DNA from 4 places in the Streptomyces sp. NPDC001530 genome. Region 2 is predicted to be linked to each of the others. Evidence: riboswitches for the same ligand, from Rfam matches in the RefSeq annotation. Region 2 holds a riboswitch; each other region holds the start of a gene.
What was found. Region 2 has a riboswitch for cobalamin ahead of ACFY0T_RS22130 (hypothetical protein). Riboswitches for the same ligand answer to the same signal wherever they lie in the genome.
Positions count from the first base shown of each region.

Region 1: another riboswitch for cobalamin. It lies ahead of ACFY0T_RS28885 (CbtB-domain containing protein); the one in region 2 lies ahead of ACFY0T_RS22130 (hypothetical protein).
Region 3: another riboswitch for cobalamin. It lies ahead of ACFY0T_RS40205 (ribonucleoside-diphosphate reductase subunit alpha); the one in region 2 lies ahead of ACFY0T_RS22130 (hypothetical protein).
Region 4: another riboswitch for cobalamin. It lies ahead of ACFY0T_RS15420 (HoxN/HupN/NixA family nickel/cobalt transporter); the one in region 2 lies ahead of ACFY0T_RS22130 (hypothetical protein).

Region 1 covers NZ_JBIAVS010000014.1:227,467-233,248, forward strand. The annotation lists gene ACFY0T_RS28865 (tetratricopeptide repeat protein) at 1-860, opposite strand, end outside; gene ACFY0T_RS28870 (oxygenase MpaB family protein) at 923-1,720, opposite strand; gene ACFY0T_RS28875 (acyl-CoA dehydrogenase family protein) at 1,790-3,013, opposite strand; gene ACFY0T_RS28880 (CbtA family protein) at 3,140-3,904, opposite strand; gene ACFY0T_RS28885 (CbtB-domain containing protein) at 3,931-4,152, opposite strand; cobalamin riboswitch at 4,192-4,350, opposite strand; gene ACFY0T_RS28890 (histidine phosphatase family protein) at 4,465-5,043, shown strand; gene ACFY0T_RS28895 (ferredoxin) at 5,071-5,454, opposite strand; gene ACFY0T_RS28900 (nuclear transport factor 2 family protein) at 5,531-5,782, opposite strand, start outside.
Region 2 covers NZ_JBIAVS010000010.1:241,265-247,046, forward strand. The annotation lists gene ACFY0T_RS22115 (YigZ family protein) at 1-429, opposite strand, end outside; gene ACFY0T_RS22120 (amino acid transporter) at 782-2,773, shown strand; gene ACFY0T_RS22125 (SixA phosphatase family protein) at 2,807-3,349, opposite strand; gene ACFY0T_RS22130 (hypothetical protein) at 3,346-4,062, opposite strand; cobalamin riboswitch at 4,475-4,666, opposite strand; gene ACFY0T_RS22135 (TIGR03767 family metallophosphoesterase) at 4,779-5,782, shown strand, end outside.
Region 3 covers NZ_JBIAVS010000025.1:64,189-69,970, reverse strand. The annotation lists gene ACFY0T_RS40205 (ribonucleoside-diphosphate reductase subunit alpha) at 102-2,477, opposite strand; cobalamin riboswitch at 2,583-2,755, opposite strand; gene ACFY0T_RS40200 (GNAT family N-acetyltransferase) at 2,821-3,339, opposite strand; gene mctP (monocarboxylate uptake permease MctP) at 3,714-5,324, opposite strand; gene ACFY0T_RS40190 (DUF3311 domain-containing protein) at 5,321-5,584, opposite strand; gene ACFY0T_RS40185 (YbdD/YjiX family protein) at 5,693-5,782, opposite strand, start outside.
Region 4 covers NZ_JBIAVS010000007.1:71,425-77,206, forward strand. The annotation lists gene ACFY0T_RS15410 (Cys-Gln thioester bond-forming surface protein) at 1-981, shown strand, start outside; gene ACFY0T_RS15415 (winged helix-turn-helix domain-containing protein) at 1,137-1,496, opposite strand; cobalamin riboswitch at 1,612-1,853, shown strand; gene ACFY0T_RS15420 (HoxN/HupN/NixA family nickel/cobalt transporter) at 1,881-3,113, shown strand; gene ACFY0T_RS15425 (YcnI family protein) at 3,012-3,770, opposite strand; gene ACFY0T_RS15430 (hypothetical protein) at 3,801-4,388, opposite strand; partial or broken gene ACFY0T_RS15435 (hypothetical protein) at 4,517-4,872, shown strand; gene ACFY0T_RS15440 (glutaminyl-peptide cyclotransferase) at 5,014-5,782, opposite strand, start outside.

The DNA of each region.
Region 1 (5,782 bases), on a different contig from region 2:
TACACCGGGGTCGTGCGGCCCGCGCTGATGCGGCGGCCGAGTTCACGGGCGTCCTGCGGGCGCTGTTCGGGCTGCTTGGCGAGCAGATCCAGGATGATCTCCTCGAAGTACTCGGGGAGTTCGGCCCGGTGGGTGCGGGGCGGTTCGGGCGGCGTGTCGCGGTGGCCGACGAGAACGGCCCAGGCGTCGTCGAGGTCGAACGGCGGTGCTCCGGTGGCGATTTCGTAGAGCACACACCCGAAGGAGTACAGGTCGCTGCGCTGGTCGACATGGGCGCCGCTGATCTGCTCCGGCGACATGTAGTGCGGGGTGCCCATCGCGATACCGGTGCCGGTCAGCCGCGAGGTGAAACCGATGTCGTGGCCGAGCCGGGCGATCCCGAAGTCGCAGATCTTCACCGTGCCGTCGGCGAGCCGCATGATGTTCGCGGGTTTCAAGTCGCGGTGCACGATGCCCTGTTGATGGGTGTACGCGAGCGCGGCGGCGACCTGGTCGGCGATGTCGACGACCTCGGCGACCGGCAGCGGATGCTGCTTGTTGTCCTCCAGGAGCTGGCTCAGATTCCGCCCCTCCAGCAGCTCCATCACCAGATACAGCACACCGTCGGACTCGCCGAAGTCATGGACGACGGTCACCCCGCGGTGCTGCAGGGCGGCGGCCACCCGGGCCTCGCGCCGAAACCTCTCCCGCAAAACGCGCGTGAAGGACTGATCGTGGTGCGGGCCGAGCGGCTTGAGGCACTTGACCGCCACCTGCCGGCCCAGCGACTCGTCGCGCGCCCGCCACACCTCGCCCATGCCGCCACGCCCGATGAGATCGAGCAGTCGGTACCGGCTCTGGATCAGCCTGGTCTCCGCCATCTCGTGCGATCGCCCCCGTCGCTGCTCGCCGCGCCCTCCCCTGGCCCGTCCAGTATGGCGAGTTATCTGCCGACTTTGTACGGTGCCGGGCGCGAGCCGGGGCCGAGCCGTGACATGGCGCGCAGAATGTGTTTGGGCGGGAGTTGCCAGCGCAGACGTGCGGGAATACAGCGCAGCAAGGTGCCCGTGACACGCAGGCGCAGGGTCACCGCGGCGGGCGACGGGGCCGCCCTGCCGTACAACTCGTGGGCGTACGGCGGCAGAGAGGCGTACGCCAGATGCGCCACGCGCCGCCACAGCAGTGCGCGCGCCGGCAGGAGCAACGGGTGGATCGGCGGGCGCATCAGGAAGGCGTCCACGTCACGGGCCTCGGGCCCCGCCGCGAGCTCCGGCAGCACCTTCTCGAAGTACGCGGCCAGCTCCGCCTGATCGGCCGGCACGTCGGCCGGGTCGATCCCCACCAGCTGTGCGCTGACCCGGTTTTCGGCGATGTAGCGGTCGGCCTGTGCGTCCGTGAGATGGAACCCCGAGCGGCGCAGCACGTGCAGATAGGAGTCGATCTCCGCGCAGTGCACCCACAGCAGCAGCTCGGGTTCGTCGATCGGGTACCGCTCCCCCGTGTCCGGGTCGCTGGCCTTGAGCATGCCGTGGATCTTCCGCACCCGGGCGCCCGCCTTCTCGGCGGCTTCGCAGGTGCCGTACGTCGTCGTCCCCACGAAGTTCGCGGTACGCATCAGCCGCCCCCAGGCGTCGCGCCGGAAGTCCGAGTTCTGCATGACGCCGCGCACCGTGCGCGGATGCAGGGCCTGGAGGTAGAGCGCACGGATTCCGGCGACCCACATCATGGGGTCGCCGTGCATCTGCCAGGTCACCGAGGCAGGGCCGAAGATCCCCGGGTCACCCCTCTGAAAGGCCTCCACACCAGCAGGCTAACGCCGGACCCGCGGCATCCCCAGACCGATCCAGGAGATGATTTCGCGCTGAATCTCGTTGTTTCCGCCGCCGAATGTGAAGATCACCGCCGATCGGTAGCCGCGTTCCAGCTCGCCGTGGAGCACTGCGCCCGCGGAGCCCTCCTTGAGGACGCCCGGGGCGCCGACGATCTCCATCAGCCAGGCGTACGCCTCGCGCCGCGCCTCGGAGCCGTACACCTTGACGGCGGAGGCGTCCTGCGGGGTGAGGGTGCCTTCCTGGACGGCGTTCACCATCTGCCAGTTGAGCAGTTTCATGGCGTCGAGCCTGGTGTGGGTCTGGGCCAGGCGGCGGCGCACCCAGGGGAGGTCGATGACGCGGCGGCCGTCGGCGAGCTTGGTCTCCATGGCCCAGCGCTGGACGTCGTGCAGGGCGCGGATCGCCATGGTGCCGTGGGCGGCGAGCGTGACGCGTTCGTGGTTGAGCTGGTTGGTGATCAGCCGCCAGCCCTTGTTCTCCTCGCCGACCCGGCGCGAGACGGGGACGCGGATGTTCTCGTAGTAGCTCGCGGTGGTGTCGTGCGAGGCGAGGGTGTTGATGATCGTGCAGGAGTAGCCGGGGTCGGAGGTCGGCACCAGGAGCATGGTGATGCCCTTGTGCGGCGGGGCGTCCGGGTCGGTGCGGACGGCGAGCCACACCCAGTCGGCGGTGTCGCCGTTGGTCGTCCAGATCTTCTGCCCGTTGACCGTGTAGTGGCCGGTGGCCTCGTCGCCCTCCCGTACGGCTTTCGTCTTGAGCGCGGCCAGGTCCGTGCCGGCGTCGGGCTCGCTGTAGCCGATCGCGAAGTCGATCTCGCCGGAGAGGATCTTCGGCAGGAAGTACGCCTTCTGCTCCTCCGTGCCGAACTGCATGATCGTCGGGCCGACGGTGTTCAGGGCCATCAGCGGGAGCGGGACCCCCGCTTGGGCCGCCTCGTCGAAGAAGATGAACTGCTCCACGGGGCTCAGCCCGCGCCCGCCGTACTCCTTGGGCCAGCCCACGCCGAGCCAGCCGTCGGTGCCGAGGCGGCGGATGGTGTCGCGGTAGAAGCGCTTCTGCGCGGCCGGGTCTGCGATGGGGGCACCTCCCATGCCTTGAGGGCCATGGGGGAGGGCGTAGGCCTTGTCCGGCACCAACTGGGCGAAGTAGCCACGCAGTTCGGTGCGCAACCGCTGCTGCTCCGGCGTGTATTCGAGATGCACGGCGCCTCCTGGCTCCCAAGGCCGACCTGACGGCGCACACCGTAGAACGTGTTTCAGTAATTGGGAATGCCGACGACATGCGAGAGGGGCGGTCCCGGCCGACCGGGACCGCCCCTCTTCATCCGCTCAGTGGGCGACGGGAGTCGCCTCGGCGGCGACCTCCTTCTTCCGCCCGGTGGCCGGCCGCGGAGCCAGCACCCGCTCCGCCAGGAACCCGAAGACGAGCCCGAAGGCGGTCCACAGGGTCAGCTGGATGGCGAGGGCCGCGAGGCGGAACTGCCAGAGCAGGGTGGCGGAGAAGTCCTTCGGGACCTCGTTCACCGCCGGCAGGAACGCGTACGCGAGGCCGATCGCGAGGCCGAAGAACGCGCCCGCCGCGATCGTGGCGTTCCAGTTGCCCAGGCGCGGCGCGAGGCGCTTGCCCAGGATCACGGTCGCGACGGCCAGCAGCACGCTGAGGACCATCATCAGGAAGTACAGGGTGGTGCGCTTGCCGATGGTGTCGGGGTCGCCGACGGACGGCGGGTTGGCCGGATACTTCAGGAACGGCACGACGTAGACCGCGAGCAGGCCCGCGGCCGACAGCAGCAGCGCGCTCGCCCGCGGTCCGAAGCGGCCGATCCTGCCGAGCGCGAAGCAGTACGCGAGGGCGGCGATACCGCCGAACGCGACCCCGTAGACGAGCACACCGGTGGCCAGACCGCCGGTGGACTGCATCGTGCGGGAGACGGCTTCCATGCCGTGCTCGTGGGAGTGCGCCTCTTCGTAGGAGATCGCCGAGTCGACCCGCGGCTCCCCCAGGAAGTAGGCGGCGACCAGGGCGAGCAGGCCCGCGGCGAGACCCGCGAGCATGCCACGCACCAGAAGGTTTCTGACAGTTGCTGAGTTCATGAGCTCGTACGTTTCCTCGTCGCCAGTCAGTGGCACGGGAAGCCGAGCAGGTGGCGGGCGTCGTGGACCCACTCGTGGACGTTCTCGCCGGACACGAGGGAGGTGGCGCCCTGTTCGGCGCCGACGAAGTAGAGCAGGACCAGCATCAGGATGCCGAAGAAGACCGCCCAGGGGGCGATCGCGCCGATCGGCAGCTTGGCCGGAACGGCGGTGGGGGTGGCGGTCGGCTGAGCGACGGACTGCGCCATGGGGCAGAACCTCCTGGGGAACTCGCGTCCCATCTCGGTGGTGCACAGGACGACGGCCGCGGGTCTGACTTGCCCAGCCTTCGCCGCCCCTGGCGGGAGTGGCTCGTGCTGGGTTTACAGTGGCGCGACCGTGCCGGATTTCCACCGGACTTCCGCCGAACCGTCGTCGATTTCGACGCGACCGTACCGCGAAGCCGGGATCCGGCCAAGGGCGCACGGAGCGCCACACCGTGCGCCCCTTGCCCCGGGGACGCCACCGGTTCCCGTACCGCACAAGGTTTTTCGCAGACGAGAACTCACGAAAGTGGATGGATGACGAGCCGAGTGATCTTCATCTCAGCGGCGATCAGCGAGGCGCTGCGCGAGGCCCGCTTCGACGACGGATGTCCGGTGGATGCCGCGGGGGTGCGGCTCGCGCGCGCGGCAGCGGGTGCGGTGCCGGTCGCGGAACGGCTGTGGGTCTCCCCCACCGTGCGATGCCGCGAGACCGCGGGCGCGCTCGGCCTCGAAAGCGCCCTGGACGTGGCGGAGTTGGCCGGTCTGGACGTGGGTCACTGGCGCGGGGCGACCCTGGCGGAGGTGAGCGCGAAGGAGCCGGAGGCGGTGGCTCGATGGCTGGCCGATCCCGGGTCCGCGCCGCACGAGGGGGAGTCGGTGCGGGCGTTCTGCGACCGCGTGGCGGGGTGGCTGGACACCGCCTCGCACCTCTCGGGCCGGACGGTCGCGGTGGTGGAGCCCGAGGTCGTACGGGCCCTGGTGGTACGGGTGTTGGGCGCACCGGAGGCGGCCTTCTGGCGCGTCGACGTGCCGCCCCTGACCGCCACCGAGTTCAGCGGCCGCGCAGGTCGCTGGAACGTGCGCGCCGGACGCCCGCTCGGCGAGCCGGCCTGACCCGCGTCCCGCCCTGGGCCGAGGTGGCTACGAACCCGAGCCCAGGGTGGCGAGGAAATCCGTGCACGCCTGCGCGCAGGCACGGCACGCCTTCGCTCCGTCCTCCGCGCCCGCGTACCCGTCGAAGACCTGCGCGCACTCCAGACAGATGGCGCGGCACCACTCCACCTGTGCGCGGATGCCGTTCTCGTCCAGATGAAGCTGCTCGGACAGTACGAGGCAGGTCGCGTCGCACACTTCCGCGCACAAGACGCCCTTGCGGCGTACGAGATGCTGTTCCTTCGGCCCGTCGGGATCCATGAGGCTCGCGCGCAGCGCGCACGCCCGGGCGCATTCGGTACAGGCCTGGGCGCAGACGAAGCGGTCCTCCAGGAACCGGAAGAGCTCCTGCTGGGAAGTTGTTGATGTCACAACGCGCGGGTAACCGGGGGGAATCGTGTCAAACCCCGAACCTCACACCCCGGCCACCCGGTGCGGGCGACGGCCATCACGCTTCCGCCGCCTCCCGCGAGATCTGCTCGAACTGCGCGCCCATCGCCGCGGAGAGTGCCTGGGCCGCCGACAGCGGGCGGACCATGACCATGAGGTCGTCGATCCTGCCGTCCTCGTCGAAGTGCAGGAAGTCGCAGCCGGTGATCTCCTTGTCGCCCACCTTCGCCTGGAAGACCAGCGCGTGGTCGCGGCCGTCGGCACCGGCGATTTCGCGTACGTACCGGAAGTCGCTGAAGACACGCGAGAC
Region 2 (5,782 bases):
GTCCACCGTCACCGTGGCCAGGCGAAAGCGTTTACGCGTGATCGTGCCGAGCGCGTCGAGCGCCTCGCCCACTGAGCCGCCGTACGCCCTGATCAGTCCGCCCGCGCCCAGTTTGACCCCGCCGTAGTAGCGGGTGACGACGGCGACGACGTAGCGCATGTCGCGGCGCAGCAGCATCTGGAGCATGGGGACGCCCGCGGTGCCGCCCGGTTCGCCGTCGTCGCTCGCCTTCTGGACGGCGGCGTCGGCGCCGATGACGTACGCGTAGCAGTTGTGCGTGGCGTCCGCGTGCTTCTTGCGGACGCCGGCGATGAAGTCCTGCGCCTCCTGCTCGGTGGCGGCCGGGGCGAGGGCGCACAGGAAGCGGGAGCGGTTGACCTCGGTCTCGTGCACGCCCTCGCGGGCCACTGTGCGGTACTCGTCCTGCATCACGTCAGCCTATGTGCTCCACGCGCGCGTGGAGGACGGCGGATCCCCATGCGGTGGCCCGGGCGAGGGTGCGGCAGGGGTCGGGCAGCCGCCCCGGCGAGCGTGGGCGGGCGGATCACGCGGTCGCGCAGACGGCGATGCGGATGACGGTCACGCGGTCGCCCCGCGCGATGGTGGGTGTGCCGATCGCGCGGTCGCCCCCGGCGAAGGGTGCGCGTGACGATCAAGCGGTCGCCCCGGCGAGGGTGCCGGTGAGGGTGTGGTGGATACTCGCTCCTCGTTGCCCAAAGGCCCCAGGCCGGATCAGACGACCGGCCCTGTGGGGCCCTACCGATCGCAGGGAGATCGCAGCATGACCGGCACCCAGGTGGAGAGTAAGGACGCCGCGGAGCCCGACGAACCGGGGCCCTCCGTATCCACGTCCCGCTGGCGGGCGTGGCTCCTGGAGGGCCTGAACGAGCGGTCGGCCCGTCACCCGGGTCCGCACGCCACCCCGGACGCCGAACACCAGGGCCACAAGTGGTGGCGGGTCATGTGCCTCACCGGCGTGGACTACTTCTCCACGCTCGGCTATCAGCCGGGCATCGCCGCACTCGCGGCAGGACTGCTGTCCCCTCTCGCGACGCTCGTGCTGATCGCGCTGACCCTGCTCGGCGCGCTGCCGGTCTACCGCCGGGTCGCGCACGAGAGCCCGCACGGCGAGGGCTCGATCGCGATGCTGGAGCGGCTGCTGCCCTGGTGGGCGGGGAAGATCTTCGTTCTCGTACTGCTCGGCTTCGCCGCCACCGACTTCCTGATCACGATCACCCTGTCGGCTGCGGACGCCTCCGCGCACGTGGTGGAGAATCCTTTCGCTCCGCACTGGATGCACGGCGGGAACGTCTGGATCACCCTCCTGCTGGTCGCCGCCCTGGGTGCGGTCTTCCTGAAGGGCTTCAAGGAGGCCATCGGCATCGCCGTGGCGCTCGTGGCGACCTATCTCACCCTCAATGTCGTCGTTCTGGCCGTCTCCGCCTGGGAGGTGCTGAGCCATCCGGTCAAGATCGGCGACTGGACCGACGCGATGACGGCCGAGCACTCCTCGCCGCTCGCGATGATCGGTGTGGCGCTCCTCGTCTTCCCCAAGCTGGCGCTCGGCATGTCCGGCTTCGAGACGGGTGTGGCGGTGATGCCGCAGGTCAAGGGCGATCCGACGGACACGTACGCGAAGCCGACGGGCCGGATCCGTGACACCCGCAAGCTGCTCACCACGGCCGCCGTGATCATGAGCGGCTTCCTGCTGCTGTCCAGCCTGGCGACGACGATCCTGATCCCCCAGGACGAGTTCAAGAGCGGCGGCTCGGCGAACGGGCGCGCTCTCGCGTTTCTCGCGCACGAGCACCTGGGCGAGGCCTTCGGCACGGTCTACGACCTCTCGACCATCGCGATCCTCTGGTTCGCGGGCGCCTCCGCGCTCGCCGGGCTGCTCAACCTCGTACCGCGCTATCTGCCGCGCTACGGCATGGCCCCGGAGTGGACCCGCGCCGTGCGCCCGCTGGTCCTGGTCTTCATGGCGGCCGCGGTCTTCATCACGCTGTGGTTCAACGCGAACGTCGACGACCAGAGCGGCGCGTACGCGACCGGTGTGCTGGTCCTGATGCTCTCCGCGTCCTTCGCCTCGACGGTCGCCGTGCACCAGCGGGGCCGGCGGGGCGCCGCGATCGGCTTCGGCACGATCAGCGCGGTGTTCGCGTACACGCTGGTCACGAATGTCATCGAGCGACCCGACGGTCTCAAGATCGCATTGATCTTCATCGTCGCCATCCTGTGCACCTCGTTCGCGTCGCGGGTGCGCCGCGCCTTCGAACTGCGCGCCGCCGAGGTCACGTTCGACGAGGCGGCGGCACGGTTCATCGACGAAGCCGCGGCGAGCGGGCCCCTGCAGCTGATCGCCAACGAGCCGCAGGAGCACAGCACCCGAGAGTACCGCGCCAAGGAGTACAGCCAGCGCGAGCGCACCCACATCCCCGACGGCCGTCCCGTGCTGTTCCTGGAGGTCTTCGTGACCGACTCCTCGGACTTCACGGCCGACCTGGCGGTGCACGGCGACGAGAAACACGGGGTGCGCAGGCTGCGGGTGCAGGGCGCGACCGTGCCCAACACCATCGCCGCCGTGCTCATGCAGCTGCGCGAGCGCACCGGCCAGGTCCCGAACGCCTACTTCAACTGGACCGAGGGCAACCCGCTGAGCCACCTCGTCCGCTTCCTCGTCTTCGGTGACGGCGAGGTCGCCCCGGTCACCCGCGAGGTGCTCCGCCGCGCCGAGCCCGACCCGGAGCGCAGGCCCCGGGTCCACGTCGGCTGAGGGCCGGGGCTTCCTTCCGCTCGGCTCGGTAGGTCAGGACTTCTTGCCCCTCGGCACGATCATGTCCGTCAACAGGGCCGTGCCGGGGGCGAGTTCCCGCCAGCTGGTGCCGTGCCAGGCGAGGATCGCGACGGCCGAGGTCGGGAACTTCGTCCGTACGTCCTCCAGCGCGTCGTCCAGGCCGTCCCCGGCCAGTTCGAGGACCAGCTCCTCCAGGCCCGGATTGTGCCCGATCAGCAGCAACGTCCGTACCTGGTCCGGGACTTCGCGCACCGCCTCCAGCAACTCCGGTACGTCCGCGCCGTACAGCCGCCGGTCGAGCCGTACGGGCGGCGGGGTGCCCCACTGGGCCGCGGCCAGCTCCCAGGTCTGCCGGGCGCGTACCGCGGTGGAGCACAGCGCCAGGTCGGGCAGGCAGTCGGCCCCGGCGAGCGCGCGCCCGGCCGCCGGGGCGTCGCGGCGGCCGCGCGGCGCGAGGGGCCGCTCGTGGTCGGCCACGCCGTCGGGCCAGGCGGACTTGGCGTGCCTCAGGACGACCAGTCTGCGCAGCGGGCCGGCTCCGGCGCGCGCCATCACAGCGACGCCCCGATCTCTCGGGTGAGTTCGAGCCCGAGGAGACGGTCCGCGTAGGCGTACGTCTCGAAGCGGGCGCCGTCCGGCACGTCGGAGGTCTCCACCCAGCGCAGGACGCGCAGGACGCCAGGTACGTCCAGGTCGTCCTCCCAGGCGGCGCGCAGCCGTTGGCGTACGTCCTCGGGGACGGGCCGGGACGGCTGGGTCGCCCAGGCCGCGACCGCGGCGCGCCAGCGCGTGAGTGTGTCGTCGGCGTCCCCCAGGGTGCCCGCGTCGAGCCGCAGCGGCTCGTCCCTGCGGTGCGCCAGCAGGGCCAGCCGCAGGACGATGGCGTCCACGGGACCGCTTGCGGGTTCCACCGGCGCGACCGCGACGCACACTCCGCCCGTCGCCGCACCCTCCGCCTCCTGGGTGAGTACGTCGATGGTCTGCGCCTCGCCCGGGCCCGTCGCGGCGTCGCGGTGGTCCTCGAACGGCCGGATTCCGAGCGCCGCGGCACCCGCCCGGAGTTCCGCCGGGTCCGCCGCGGCACTCAAGGTCGCCCAGACGGGTGTGCCGCCGAGTTCCAGGGCCCGTACGAGGAGGTCGGCGACGAGGAGCACCCGCAGGCTCGTGGTGTCGAACCCGGACGCGCGTGCGTGGACGCGGACCAGGCTGCGGCGGGCGCGGGCGACGTCGGTGGGCTCGCCCGTTCGGGCGTCGATGATACGGAGCACGAGGTGAGCGTAGGCGGGCCGGAGGCCGGGCGCAGGGAGGTGGGGCCCATTCCGGACATGTGTACGTGTTTCAAGATCTGCGGATCGGTCCCTGGACCCGCACCCGGGGAGGACACGGCGACCGCGCGGATCTGCCTACGGCAGGCTCAGCCCACCGTCCCCAAGTACCGTACGTACGGGCCGTCTTCGGGCCCGGAAGGCGTGAGGGCGGCCCATACCCCGTACACCTTCGCGATCAGCTCCTCGGTGAGCACCTCGCGGCGGACGGGCCGGATCCGCAGCCGGTCAGGAGCAGCGCGCCCGAGGTGAGCAGGGCGGCATGGCGGGCCAGGGGTGCGAACGGCACGGAGAGTTCCCCAGTCGTCGAGGGCTCAAGCGCGGAGCCCGGTCGTACGGTGCTTCCCCGCCGTCGTACGACCATGGAAGCCGCCGGCAGGTCTCGGACTCGGGGTCACCCGGACGAAGCGCCTTCCCGGACTCCATGGGTCCAGTGGCCGATGCCCGCCCGTCACCCTCACCGCTGCGCGTCAGCTCCGGATTCGCACCGGATTCCCTGACCCGCGTCCATGGCCTCACAGAGGGGGCCACGTACATGGGTTCGACTGGCTTCGGCAAGCCATCACGCGGCGTTCATGGCAGCGCCACGCATGGGCCCCCGAGCCCTGAATGAGTGGTTCCGCTCAGTGAGTCACTCGGAGGCACCGGAGGGCTGCCCCATGGCCGGGACCGAACCAGCGTCCACCATCAACCGCCGTCGATTTCTGCTGACCTCCGGCGCCGCCGTGGCAGCCGGGGCATCCGGGACGGCGGGGGCGTTCCTGCCGCGTCAGCGCCGGTCCCCCGCCGTACGGGATGTCGCCCGACAGCCGGCCCGCACCATCAGGCGGCCGGCACCGTACGCGACGACCACCCTGGAGACGACCGCCCGCCTCGGCGGTGCCGCGCACCCCGGCGCCTTCCGGCGACTGGTCTCGGGGCCCGGCTGGCCCCTGACCGTACGGGGAGAACTCGCCCCTCCTCGCAGCGGCCGCGACGACCGGCGTACCCCGCTGGCCTGCTTCGTCCAGTTCACCGACCTGCACCTCACCGACGTACAGAACCCGCTGCGTACGGAGTTCCTGCGGTCGCGCACGGCCACCGCGTGGCGTCCGCAGGAGGCGCTGACCGTGGCGGGCGCGGTCGCGCTGGTGGAGCAGGTGAACGCGCTCGGCGGGGGCCCGCACACCGGTCTGCCGCCCGCGTTCGTGATGACGACGGGCGACAACTTCGACAACAACTCCGTGATCGAGCTGGAGTGGTTCCTCACGCTGATGAGCGGCGGCCGGATCACACCCGACACCGGTGACCCAACGGCGTACGAGGGGGTCCAGAACTCCGGGCTGCCCCTGTACTGGCACCCGGACGACGCGGCCCTGCGCGACCTGGACAAGCGGCGCGGGCTGCCCCTGATCCCCGGCTTCCTCGACGCCGCGACCCGGCCGGTGACCAGCCCGGGGCTCGGCATCCCGTGGTACTCCACGGTCGGCAACCACGACGCGCTGCCCGGCGGTTGTCTCTCACCCGCGCTGAACGACGTCGCCGCCGGCTCCCGCAAGCTGCTGTCGGTCCCGGGCGCGGACGCCGCCGCCTACGCGAACGCGATGCGCACGGGCGACGACCCCAAGAGCGAGGTGCTCAAGGCGATCCTGAGCAGGCACGCCGCCTCGGCCCGGACCGTGAC
Region 3 (5,782 bases), on a different contig from region 2:
GCCCGGGTCGAGAAGGTTCTTCTCGGTCTTCTCCGAGGAGGAGGTGTCGGCGCGCAGCGCCGTCGTTGAGGGGTGGTGGTCGGGCGACGGGTGGGCGGTCATTACTGGCAGGCCTCGCAGGACTCGGGGTTCTCAAGGGAGCAGGCGACGGCGTCTTCGTCGGGAGTCGCCTGTACGGGGATGGGGGTCTGCGCCTGGGCCGCGCGGGCGATGCGGGTCGCCGGGCGGGAGCGCAGGTAGTACGTCGTCTTCAGGCCCGACTTCCAGGCGTACGCGTACATCGAGGAGAGCTTGCCGATGGTCGGCGTCTCCAGGAAGAGGTTCAGGGACTGGGCCTGGTCCAGGAACGGGGTGCGGGCGGCTGCCATGTCGATGAGGCCGCGCTGCGGGATCTCCCACGCCGTGCGGTACAACGCCCGTACGTCCTCGGGGATCCAGGCGAAGTTCTGCACCGAGCCGTTCGAGTCGCGCAGCGCCTCGCGGGTACGGGCGTCCCAGACGCCCAGCTCCTTCAGCTCGTTCACCAGGTACGAGTTGACCTGGAGGAACTCGCCGGAGAGCGTCTCGCGCTTGAAGAGGTTCGACACCTGCGGCTCGATGCACTCGTACACGCCCGCGATGGAGGCGATGGTGGCGGTGGGCGCGATCGCGAGGAGGAGCGAGTTGCGCATGCCCACCGCGGCGATACGCTCCCGCAGGGCCGCCCAGCGCTCCGGCCAGGTCAGCTCGACGTCGAAGTGGTCGGGGTGCAGCACGCCCCGGGCCGTACGGGTCTTCTCCCAGGCCGGCAGCGGGCCGCCCCGCTCGGCGAGGTCGGCGGAGGCCTCGTACGCGGCGAGCATGATGCGCTCGGCGATACGGGTGGACAAGGCCTTGGCCTCGGCCGAGTCGAAGGGCAGGCGGAGCTTGAAGAAGACGTCCTGGAGGCCCATCGCGCCGAGGCCCACCGGGCGCCACTTGGCGTTCGAGCGGCCCGCCTGCTCGGTCGGGTAGAAGTTGATGTCGACGACGCGGTCGAGGAAGGTGACGGCCGTGCGGACCGTCTCGTCCAGCCGCTCCCAGTCGATGTCGTCGCCGATGACGAATGCGCCGAGGTTCACCGACCCCAGGTTGCAGACCGCCGTCTCCCCGTCGTCCGTGACCTCCAGGATCTCGGTGCACAGGTTCGAGGAGTGCACCACATGGCCCGGCTCGGCCGTCTGGTTGGCGGTGCGGTTGGCGGCGTCCTTGAACGTCATCCAGCCGTTGCCGGTCTGCGCGAGGGTGCGCATCATGCGGCCGTACAGGTCGCGGGCCGGGATGGTCTTCTTGGCGAGACGCGCCTCCTCCGCCTTGCGGTACGCGGCGTCGAACTCCTCGCCCCACAGGTCGACCAGCTCGGGTACGTCGGAGGGGGAGAAGAGGGACCAGACGCCGTCCGCGTTCACCCGGCGCATGAACTCGTCCGGGATCCAGTGCGCGAGGTTCAGGTTGTGCGTACGGCGGGCGTCCTCACCGGTGTTGTCGCGCAGCTCCAGGAACTCCTCGATGTCGGAGTGCCAGGTCTCCAGGTAGACGGCGGCCGCGCCCTTGCGCCGGCCGCCCTGGTTCACGGCCGCGACCGAGGCGTCGAGGGTCTTCAGGAACGGGACGATGCCGTTGGAGTGCCCGTTCGTGCCGCGGATCAGCGAGCCGCGCGAGCGGATACGGGAGTACGACAGGCCGATGCCGCCCGCGTGCTTCGACAGGCGCGCCACCTGGTGGTAGCGGTCGTAGAGGGAGTCCAGCTCGTCCAGTGGGGAGTCGAGGAGGTAGCAGGACGACATCTGCGGGTGCCGCGTACCGGAGTTGAAGAGCGTGGGGGAGGAGGGGAGGTAGTCGAGGCGGCTCATGAGCCGGTAGAGCGCGGCCACTTCGTCTACGGAACGGGTCGTGTCGTCCTCGGCGAGACCGGACGCCACCCGCAGCATGAAGTGCTGGGGGGTCTCGATGACCTTGCGGGTGATCGGGTGCCGGAGCAGATAGCGGCTGTGCAGGGTGCGCAGGCCGAAGTAGCCGAAGCGGTCGTCCGCGGCGACGTCGATGAGGTCGTTCAGGCGGGCCGTGTGCAGGCGTACGAACTCGGCCGTGCGGTCGGCGATGAGGCCCTCGCGGTGGCCGACGGCGATGGACTCGGAGAAGGACGTGACGCCCTGCGAGGCGGCCTCCGCCGCGATACTGATCGTCAGCAGCCGGGCGGCCAGCCGCGAGTACGCCGGGTCCTCGGAGATGAGGCCCGCTGCCGCCTCCGTGGCCAGCTCGCGCAGCTCCGTCTCGTCCGCGCGGGCGGACCGGCCGCGCAGCGCGGCGGCGGCGACCCGGCCGGGGTCGGCGTCGGGGAGGTCGGCGGTGAGGTCGGTCAGGGTCCGCAGCAGCGCGGTACCGGGACCGTCCGTCTCCACCGGGGCCTGCTGCACGGAAGCGGAAGCTGTCGCCGGATCGGCTGGCGCGATGGTCACGTGGGGCTCTCCCTCGCTCGGCACGGGGCCTTGAGGAGGGCAGCGGGGCGCGCGGACACCGGTTGCGGGTACGCGTGCGTCCACCGGCCCATTCCACGAGGCCCGGACGTCGTCGGCGCCCGGGCCGGGTGGCCGGGCGCGCTGTCGACAGGTCCTCGGACTGAAACGAGTACGTGCAGGCGGGTACGCGAACACGCACAAGTACACCGTTGCGGGACAGTTCCGGATTCGCACCGGATTCCCCTGCGGCGACAGCGAGCATGAGCATACATCTTGTGTCGGGTTGCGGGAGCGCCCCCACATGTTGTGTCGTGTGGGCGTTGGGGGTGCCTATGGAGTCTGCTTACGCAGTGTGTCGGAGCGTCAACTCGTAGGTGAGCAGCAGGATGTCGTCGATGTCCGGGATGGGGTTCCAGTCGCGGTCGGGGGTGCGGGTGAAGCCGAGGCGTTCGTAGATGCGGTGGGCTGCGTGCATGGTGCGCTGGGTGGAGAGGACGATGCGGACGCAGCCGTCCGTGGCGCGTGCGCGGTCCACGCAGGCGCGGACCAGGGCTTCGCCTGCGCCTCTGCCGCGGGCCTCGAGTGAGACCGCGAGCATGCGGATCTCGGCCTCGCCGGGGCGGGCTATGTCGGCCATGGAGCCGCCTTGCGGTACGAAGGTGACGCCGCCGAGTACGCGGTCCTGGGCCACCGCGACGAGTACGTCGGCCGAGGCGGCCCGCTTGGCCACGTCCCGCAGCTCTCCCAGGTACTCGTCGCTCTCGCCGAAGTCGAGCAGGCCGTCTCCGAGGTAGGCCTGTGCGGTGATCTCGCCGACGGTGTCGTACTCTGCGGGCTGCGCCCGCCTGATTGCGATGTCCATGCGGGGGAGTGTGCCTGACGGGCACGGCGACGGGCCGCCGGATATTTGTCCGGGGACCCCGTCTTGTGGCGTCCGCGCGTGCGGCCCGGTGGTGGGTCGGGGCCGTGCCGGAGCATCCGTCCTCGGTCTGGCGCGGAATCGGTCGGGTTGGAAGGGGCCCGGCGGTGACGCGCCATCCGCTGCGGGCGGACGTTCCGGCACGTCCCCTTACGCCGGTGAGCGGCCGCGGGTGCGTCCGTTCTTCAGCCCGTCCGGCGTTTGAGGACGAGGCCGTTCAAGCCGATACGGGGGTCTGGGGGCGGAGCCCCCAGATACGGGACGGGTAGGGGCGGAGGGGGCGAAAAACCCACCCGCCCCTACCCGGCGCCGGGTGCCTAGTGAGCCGCGCCGGCCGTGGCCGGCGGAAGCTCCACCTCGACCCCCGGGTCGCCCGCGTCGGCCGTGTAGTCCGCCGGGGACGTCTCGTCGACGCCGTCGGGGGCCTTGAACGCCCGGAGGGCGAAGGTGAGGACGACGGTCACCGCCAGGTTCAGCACGAACGCCGTCAGGCCGATGTAGCCGATCTCCCCGATCCCGGGGATCTCCTTCGCGCTGCCGCCGAAGTGCTTCTGCGTCGGGGAGGCGACCCCGTACGCGGCGAACGTGCCGTAGAGCATGCCGACGGCCCAGCCCGCGAGGAGCGCCCAGCGGTGGAACCAGCGGGTGAACAGGCCGCCGACCAGGGCCGGGAAGGTCTGGAGGATCCAGATGCCGCCGAGGAGCTGGAAGTTGATCGCGACTGTTTTGTCCATGGTGAGGACGAAGACCAGCGCGCCCACCTTCACCAGGAGCGAGACCAGCTTGGAGACCTTGGTCTCCTGCTGCGGGGTCGCGTCGGGCTTGATGAAGTCCTTGTAGATGTTGCGCGTGAAGAGGTTCGCCGCCGCGATGGACATGATGGCGGCGGGGACGAGTGCTCCGATGCCGATGGCCGCGAAGGCCACGCCCGCGAACCAGTCCGGGAACATGGTCTCGAAGAGCTGCGGGATCGCGAGTTGGCCGTTCGTGACCTTCACGCCGGCCGCGATCGCCATGAAGCCGAGCAGGGCGAGCAGGCCCAGCATCAGGGAGTACAGGGGAAGGATCGTGGTGTTGCGGCGGATGACGTCGCGGCTGCGGCTCGACAGCGTCGCCGTGATCGAGTGCGGGTACATGAAGAGTGCCAGCGCTGAGCCGAGTGCCAGGGTGGCGTACGTCCACTGGCCTGCTTCGGCGGGGACGATTCCGCCGGCGCCTGCTGCCGTGTACTTGTCGCTCGCCGCCTTGAAGATCTCGTCGAAACCGCCCAGCTTGATCGGGATGTAGATGATGGCCACCGCGATCACGATGTAGATCAGGGTGTCCTTCACGAACGCGATCAGGGCCGGGGCGCGCAGGCCCGAGGAGTAGGTGTACGCGGCCAGTACGCCGAAGGCGATGAGGAGGGGGAGGTCCTTCACGAACCAGTTCGTGTTCTCGCCGCCGCCTACGCCCATGACGTCCAACACGGCCTGGATGCCGACCAGTTGGAGTGCGATGTACGGCATGGTCGCCAGGATGCCGGTGACGGCCACGGCGAGGGACAGGCCCTTCGAGCCGAAGCGGCCGCGTACGAAGTCCGACGTCGTCACGTATCCGTGCTTGTGGGAGACCGACCACAGGCGGGGCAGGAAGGTGAAGATCAGCGGGTAGACCAGGATCGTGTACGGCACGGCGAAGAAGCCGGCCGCGCCCGCCGCGTAGATGGCGGCCGGTACGGCGACGAAGGTGTACGCCGTGTAGAGGTCGCCGCCGAGCAGGAACCAGGTGATCCAGGTGCCGAACGACCGCCCGCCCAGGCCCCATTCGTCGAGGCTGTGCTCGTCGTCGGCCCTGCGCCAGCGCGCGGCCAGGAAGCCCATGACCGTGACGGCCAGGAAGAAGAAGATGAAGACGGCGAGTGCTACGCCGTTCACGCCGTCCTTCATGCCTCGACACCGCCCTTCGCGGTAGCGCGGGCGCGCTGGTCACGCTGCCACAGCTTGTACGCGATCATCGTGAGCGCCGTGGAGATGAGCACCCAGAGCATCTGGTACCAGTAGAAGAACGGGATGCCTATGAAGGCAGGGTCCGTCTTCGCGTACGAGCCGACCCACAGCATCGCCACGAACGGGGCGAGCAGACAGAGGGCGATCACGACACGGACCGGCGTCACCGCCGGTGGCTTCACTTCGGGCACATCTGACATACGGCGGTTCCGTCCCCTCACTGATCACCTGTGTAACGCGCAGGCAATCTAGGCGACGGTTCCCTGAAAGCGGAACCCCCCGTCCGCCTTTCGGTCCTCAAGAGCAACTCAACAGCAACGGAAGCCCTGTCGGGGGTCCGCCTCCTGACGGTCCGTGCGCGCCCGCTCGAACTCACGGCGGGAGGGTATTGGTGCGTC
Region 4 (5,782 bases), on a different contig from region 2:
GCCAAGAAAGCCGGCGTCGGCAGCCTCACCGAGCAGGACGCGGCAGCCGGCACTCAGGTGGCCATCTGGCGGTACTCGGACGGCGCCGACGTGGACGCGGTGGACCCGCAGGCGGAGAAGCTCGCGGACTATCTGCAGAAGAGCGCGCGGAACCTGGCGGAGCCCAAGGCCTCGCTGACCCTCGACCCGGCCGCGGTCTCCGGTCACGCCGGCGAGAAGCTCGGCCCGGTCACGGTGCACACGAACGCGGACAGCGTGACAGTGACGCCGCCCTCGGACGCCACCGCCGGCGGGGTGAAGATCGTCGACAAGAACGGCAAGGCGATCACCTCCGCGGTCGATGGCGGCCGGCTCTACTTCGACGTGCCGAAGGACACGGCGGACGGTTCGGCCTCGCTGACCGTGCAGGCGTCCACCACCGTGCCGGTCGGCCGCGCCTTCACCTCGGAGACCCGCAGCCAGACGCAGATCCTCGCGGGTTCCAGCGAGTCGACGGTGTCCGCGACGGCGACCGCGAACTGGGCGGAGGAGGGCGCGATACCGGCCCTGTCCGCGGAGAAGAACTGCGCCGAGGGCGGCGTGGACATCACGGCGGCCAACGAGGGCGACGAGGCGTTCACCTTCGAGCTGATGGGGATCCAGCACACCATCGAGGCGGGCAAGTCCCAGACGGTGACCATCCCGCTGCAAGAGGACCAGGCGTACGACTTCACGATCAACGGTCCGAACGGCTTCACGAAGCGCTTCAAGGGCGTGCTCGACTGCAAGACCCAGGGCGGCGCGAAGGACATCACCACCCAGACGGTCAGTGAGCCGAGCCCGGCGACGGTGGGCGGCACCTCCACCGGAGGCACCGACCTCGCCGAGACCGGCGGCTCCAGCGCGACCCCGATCATCGCGGGCATCGCCATCGCCCTCGTGGTGATCGGCGGCGCGGCGGTGCTCTTCGTCCGCAAGAAGAAGGCGTCGGCGCAGGACTGAACAACACGGCACCTTGGCAACTCAACAGTGAGTGACCGCAGCACGGTGACTCCGTGAGCCCGCGGCCCCGGCCCGCCCCCAGGCGTCCGGGGCCGCACCCTTTCCGTGCCCTTCACGCCTTCCGGGTCCCATCCGACCCGTCAGCCAGGGACGGCTCAGCCCGCGTCGGACACGCAGTGTTCGAGAAGTTCGGCGGTCGGGCCGTCGGTCACCCGGTAGCGCACGACCCGCCCGTCCTTGTCGCCCTCGACCACCCCGGCGGTGCGGAGCAGCCGCAGAGCCTGGGACACGGCGGGGTCGTTCATGCCGGTCGCGATGGCGAGGTCGGAGACGGCGAGGGGACCGGCCCGGTGCAGGGCCAGGAGAAGGGCGAGGCGACGCGGGTCGGCGAGGAGGGAGAAGCGGTCGGCCCAGGTGCGTACGTGCCCGGGCTCACCGATGGCGGCAACGGCGTCGCAGACCCGGTGGCCGTCGATGGTCCGGCGGTCGGGGCGCTCGGCGGGGACGAGGTGCATGGGGGTCATCTTCGCAGGCGGCCGCCGGACACTCCGGAGCACCGTCGCACCGGCGGCGTATGTGATCTTCCATACCTGCGCAGCTGTGCAGCTTTGCAGGGGACCCCCGCCACCCATACGGTGAGCGGGCCGTGGTGCTCGGGAAGACCGGTGACGGCCCCTCAGGGGCCCAGACCGGAGCGGCCCTCGCCACTGTGATCGGGGAGTTCCCGTCCCGTGCCGCCGTCGGGTGGCGCCACTGGCCGCTAGGCCGGGAAGGCAGGGGCGGGCACGTCGACCCTTCCCCCAAGCTCTCGGCTTCGCTCGAGCAGGGGGGACCCCCATGCCAGGAGACCGGCCACGGCATCTCACGAACTGATCCACGAGGTGCTGGAGCGTGACCGCATGAGCCTGCCCACGCAGTCGTCCCCACCCGCCACCGGGTTCCGCTGGCGGCGCGAGGACACCGTCCGAACCGCCGTACTCCTGGCCGTGATCGCCGCGCTGCATGTCATCGCGTTCGGCATCCTGTTCCTGCTCGTCGTGCCGGAGCACTACGAGGTCGGATCCAAGGCCTTCGGCATCGGCCTGGGCGTGACCGCCTACACCCTGGGCATGCGGCACGCCTTCGACGCGGACCACATCGCCGCGATCGACAACACCACGCGCAAACTGATGGCCGACGGCAAGCGGCCGGTGTCGGTGGGCTTCTGGTTCGCGCTCGGCCACTCCAGCGTGGTGGTCGTGCTCGCCGCGCTCATCGCCGGCGGCACCCAGCTGGCCGGGCGGATCATGAACGAGGACTCCCGTACGCACCAGGTACTCGGAGTCATGGGCACGACGGTCTCCGGGTCCTTCCTCTACCTCATCGCCGCCCTCAACCTCGTCGCGCTGATCGGCATCCTGCGGGTCTTCCGGGCGATGCGCGCGGGTACGTACGACGAGGCGGAGCTCGAACAGCACCTGGATTCCCGGGGGTTCATGAACCGCATCCTCGGCCGCTTCACGAAGTCCATCACGCGACCCGGGCAGATGTTCCCGCTGGGCTTCCTCTTCGGGCTCGGCTTCGACACCGCCACCGAGGTCACGCTGATGGTGATGGCGGGCAGCGGCGCGGCGGCCGGGCTGCCCTGGTACGCGATCCTGTGCCTGCCGCTGCTGTTCGCGGCGGGGATGAGCCTGTTCGACACGCTGGACGGCACGTTCATGAACTTCGCCTACCAGTGGGCTTTCTCCAACCCCGTGCGCAAGGTCTTCTACAACCTCACCATCACCGGTCTGTCCATCGCGGTGGCCTTCTTCATCGGCACGATCGAGCTGGTGGACGTCCTGCACGAGAAGCTCGATTTGCGCGACGACGTGACCGGCTGGATCGCGGGGCTCGATCTGGACAACGTCGGGTACATCATCGTCGGCCTGTTCGTGGTCGTCTGGGCCGCGGCCATCGCGTACTGGCGGCTGGCCAAGGTCGAGCAGCGGTGGGCTGCCGCCTCGCCGACGGAAGTGGAGACCGGCGGGGCGGCAGCCGAACAGCGGCTAGGAGCGGGCGCCGCGGCCGCGCGCGAGGGCGAATCCGGCCGCGACCAGGCCGAGGACGCCCACGACCAGGCCCGCGATGCCCAGACCACGAGCGGTTGAGTCACTGCTCTTGTCGCTCGCGGCCGAGTTCTTGGCAGCCGACCCCGAGCCCGACGACGAGGCCGCGGGGGAGGACTTCCCGGAAGAGTCGTCGGAAGAGTCCTCCCCCGCGGCCTTGGCGGTCAGCGTGAGCACCGGCGCCGGGTTCTCCGGCTCCTCGCCGCCCTTCGGCGTCTCCTCGATCCAGCGGACGACATTGCCGTCCGAGTAGGTCTGCAGCGTCTTGAAGCTCAGCTGATCGGTGTCGTCCGGCAGTTGACCGAACGCGACATTGAAGTCCTGGTACTCGCCGTGGCGGATCCGGCCGCCGGTCCAGGTGATCTCGGAGACGGCGTCGGTGATCGTGCCGTCGTCCGTCTTGACGGGCGTCTTGAGCTTGGTGGTCGTCACCTTCGCGGTCCAGCCGTCCTGCGGAGTGACCAGGACACCCAGGACCGGGTGGTCGGTGGGCAGGAAGACCTGCACCTTCGTGGTGCTGGCGGTGTCCTCCTCATTGGGGACACGGAAGGTCAGGACGCCGTCCGTGGCGCCCTTGGCGTAGCTCTCGGGGTGGACCGTCACATGCGCGAACGCCGCGCCCGCGGCGGCCAGGACTCCGGCCGTGGTGAGGGCGGTTACAAGGCCGGCTCGGCGCAGGGTGGTGCGTATCGGGGACATCAGGGGAACTCCGTACTGGTGTTGATGCGGTCAGGGCGTGTACGCGAGCCCTGCCGGCGGTCCCCGACGGGAGACGGCGTGCCGCAGCAGCACCTGCCGCAGCGGCCGCGGCTCACCGGCGTTCCGGCATACGACGTCCCAGCGCGCCCGTGCGTGCGACGGTCCCGTCCGCACCCGCCACCACGCCGCGAGCCCCGGCACGAGCGCCACGGCCCAGCGCAGCAGGGACCACAGCGCGGCCTCGCCACGCCGCAGCCACCAGGTGGCGAGCAGCGCGGCGGCCACATGCGCGGCCGTGGCGTGGGGCGTCATGGCGTGTGCGTGCGGGTGCATCATGTGCGCCCCGTGCATGGTCATCGCCATGCGCGGCCGGGCAGCCTCGAACCCTAGGTGGAGTCCGGCCTGCGCGGCCAGCATTCCGCCGCCGATCCCCAGTAGGGACCGCTCCCGGCCGCCCAGCAGACAGCCGACCGCGAAGACGACCAGGAACCCGGCGCCGTCCGCCGAGAGCGGCGGTGCCTCCCCCGTCGCCAGCGCGTGTCCCCCGGCGGCCAGCAGCACACACAGCACGGCGAACACCGCCGCGCGCAAGCTCCGTACCGCCAGGGACGCACTCATGGAGCCCAGATACTGCCACGGGGAGCGAGCGGCCGTCGCGGCTTCCCCAGGAGCCGCCTCCTCCCGTGCGGCCGGGGTGCCCTGTCGGGGCTCGGGCAGGGGCCGGCTGAGCCGGGGAGGGACCTGACATGCAGCTTCGCTGTGCCGTGCTGGACGACTTTCAGGGCGTCGCGACCGAGATCGCGGACTGGTCGCCGTTCGCGGACGAGGTAGAGGTCATCGGCTTCCGCACCCGCCCCCAAGCACTCAACTCCGGTCGAGCAGGGGGACCCCCGTCACGGACAACGACGCACTGGCCGCCGCGCTCGCGGACTTCGACATCGTCGTCACCCTGCACGAGCGGGTTCCCTTCCCGGCGTCGCTCCTGGCCCGGCTGCCCCGGCCGAAGCTGCTGATCGCCTCCGGAATGCGCAACACCGTGATCGACTACGCGGCCGCCGAGCCGCACGACGTGACCGTGTGCGGCAGCCCGAGCTTTACGACCGACGGCGAGTAGCCCCGAGCGATGCCGCCGGCAATGCGATCGGTGATGAGCAGGGGAACAGGCCATCAACCAGGCGGCCAGGTCCCTGCACGTGACCGGCAGCGGCCGACGTGCACGGGACGTCCCCGCGCGGGGCTGCCCTCATCCGGCGACGAACACGACGCGGTACATCTTGGGCCACCACTTGCCGGTGAGAAGGAACTCGTCCGTACCGGGCACGGCGGCGATACCGTTCAGAACGTCTGCATGCCTCTGCTCCTCCGCGTTCAGCAGGGGCGCGACCGAGATCTCACCGGTCACCGCGCCGGTGTCGGCGTCAATGCGCACGATCCGGTGGGACGGCCATACATTCGCGTACACACTCCCGCCGACGCACTCCAGCTCGTTCAGGCGTGCCACGGGACGCCCCCGCGAGGTGACGGTCACCTCACCCGTTCTCGCCAGCGTCCTCGGATCCCGAAAGACGAGCCGGGAGGAACCGTTGCTCGTCACCACACGGCCGCGGTCCCGCTGGTAGCACATGCCCCAGCCGTCGTCTTCGTAGCGGACCCGCCTCAGTTCGACCAGCGTCCGTGCGTCACGCTCGACCGCGATGCCGTTCCGCCACGTGAGCTGCCACAGCGTCCGCCCCAGGACGGTGACGCCCTCGCCGAACAGCGGAGCCGGCAATTCGACACGGACGGCAGGAGTCTTGCCGGGCGGCCCGGCGCGAAGGGACGAATGCCCGGCCAGGCCCGTGCCCTCGTAGAGCCTGCCGCCGGCCATCTCCAGGCCCTCCGTGAAGGCCCTTGGGTCGTGAGGGAGGGTTTCGAGGACCTCCGCCCGCAACTGCTCGGGGCCTCCCTCGGCCGCTCCGCGGACGTACGAGACACGGTCCACGGCTCCGCTCCCCGCCCGCCAGGGGTGGGCC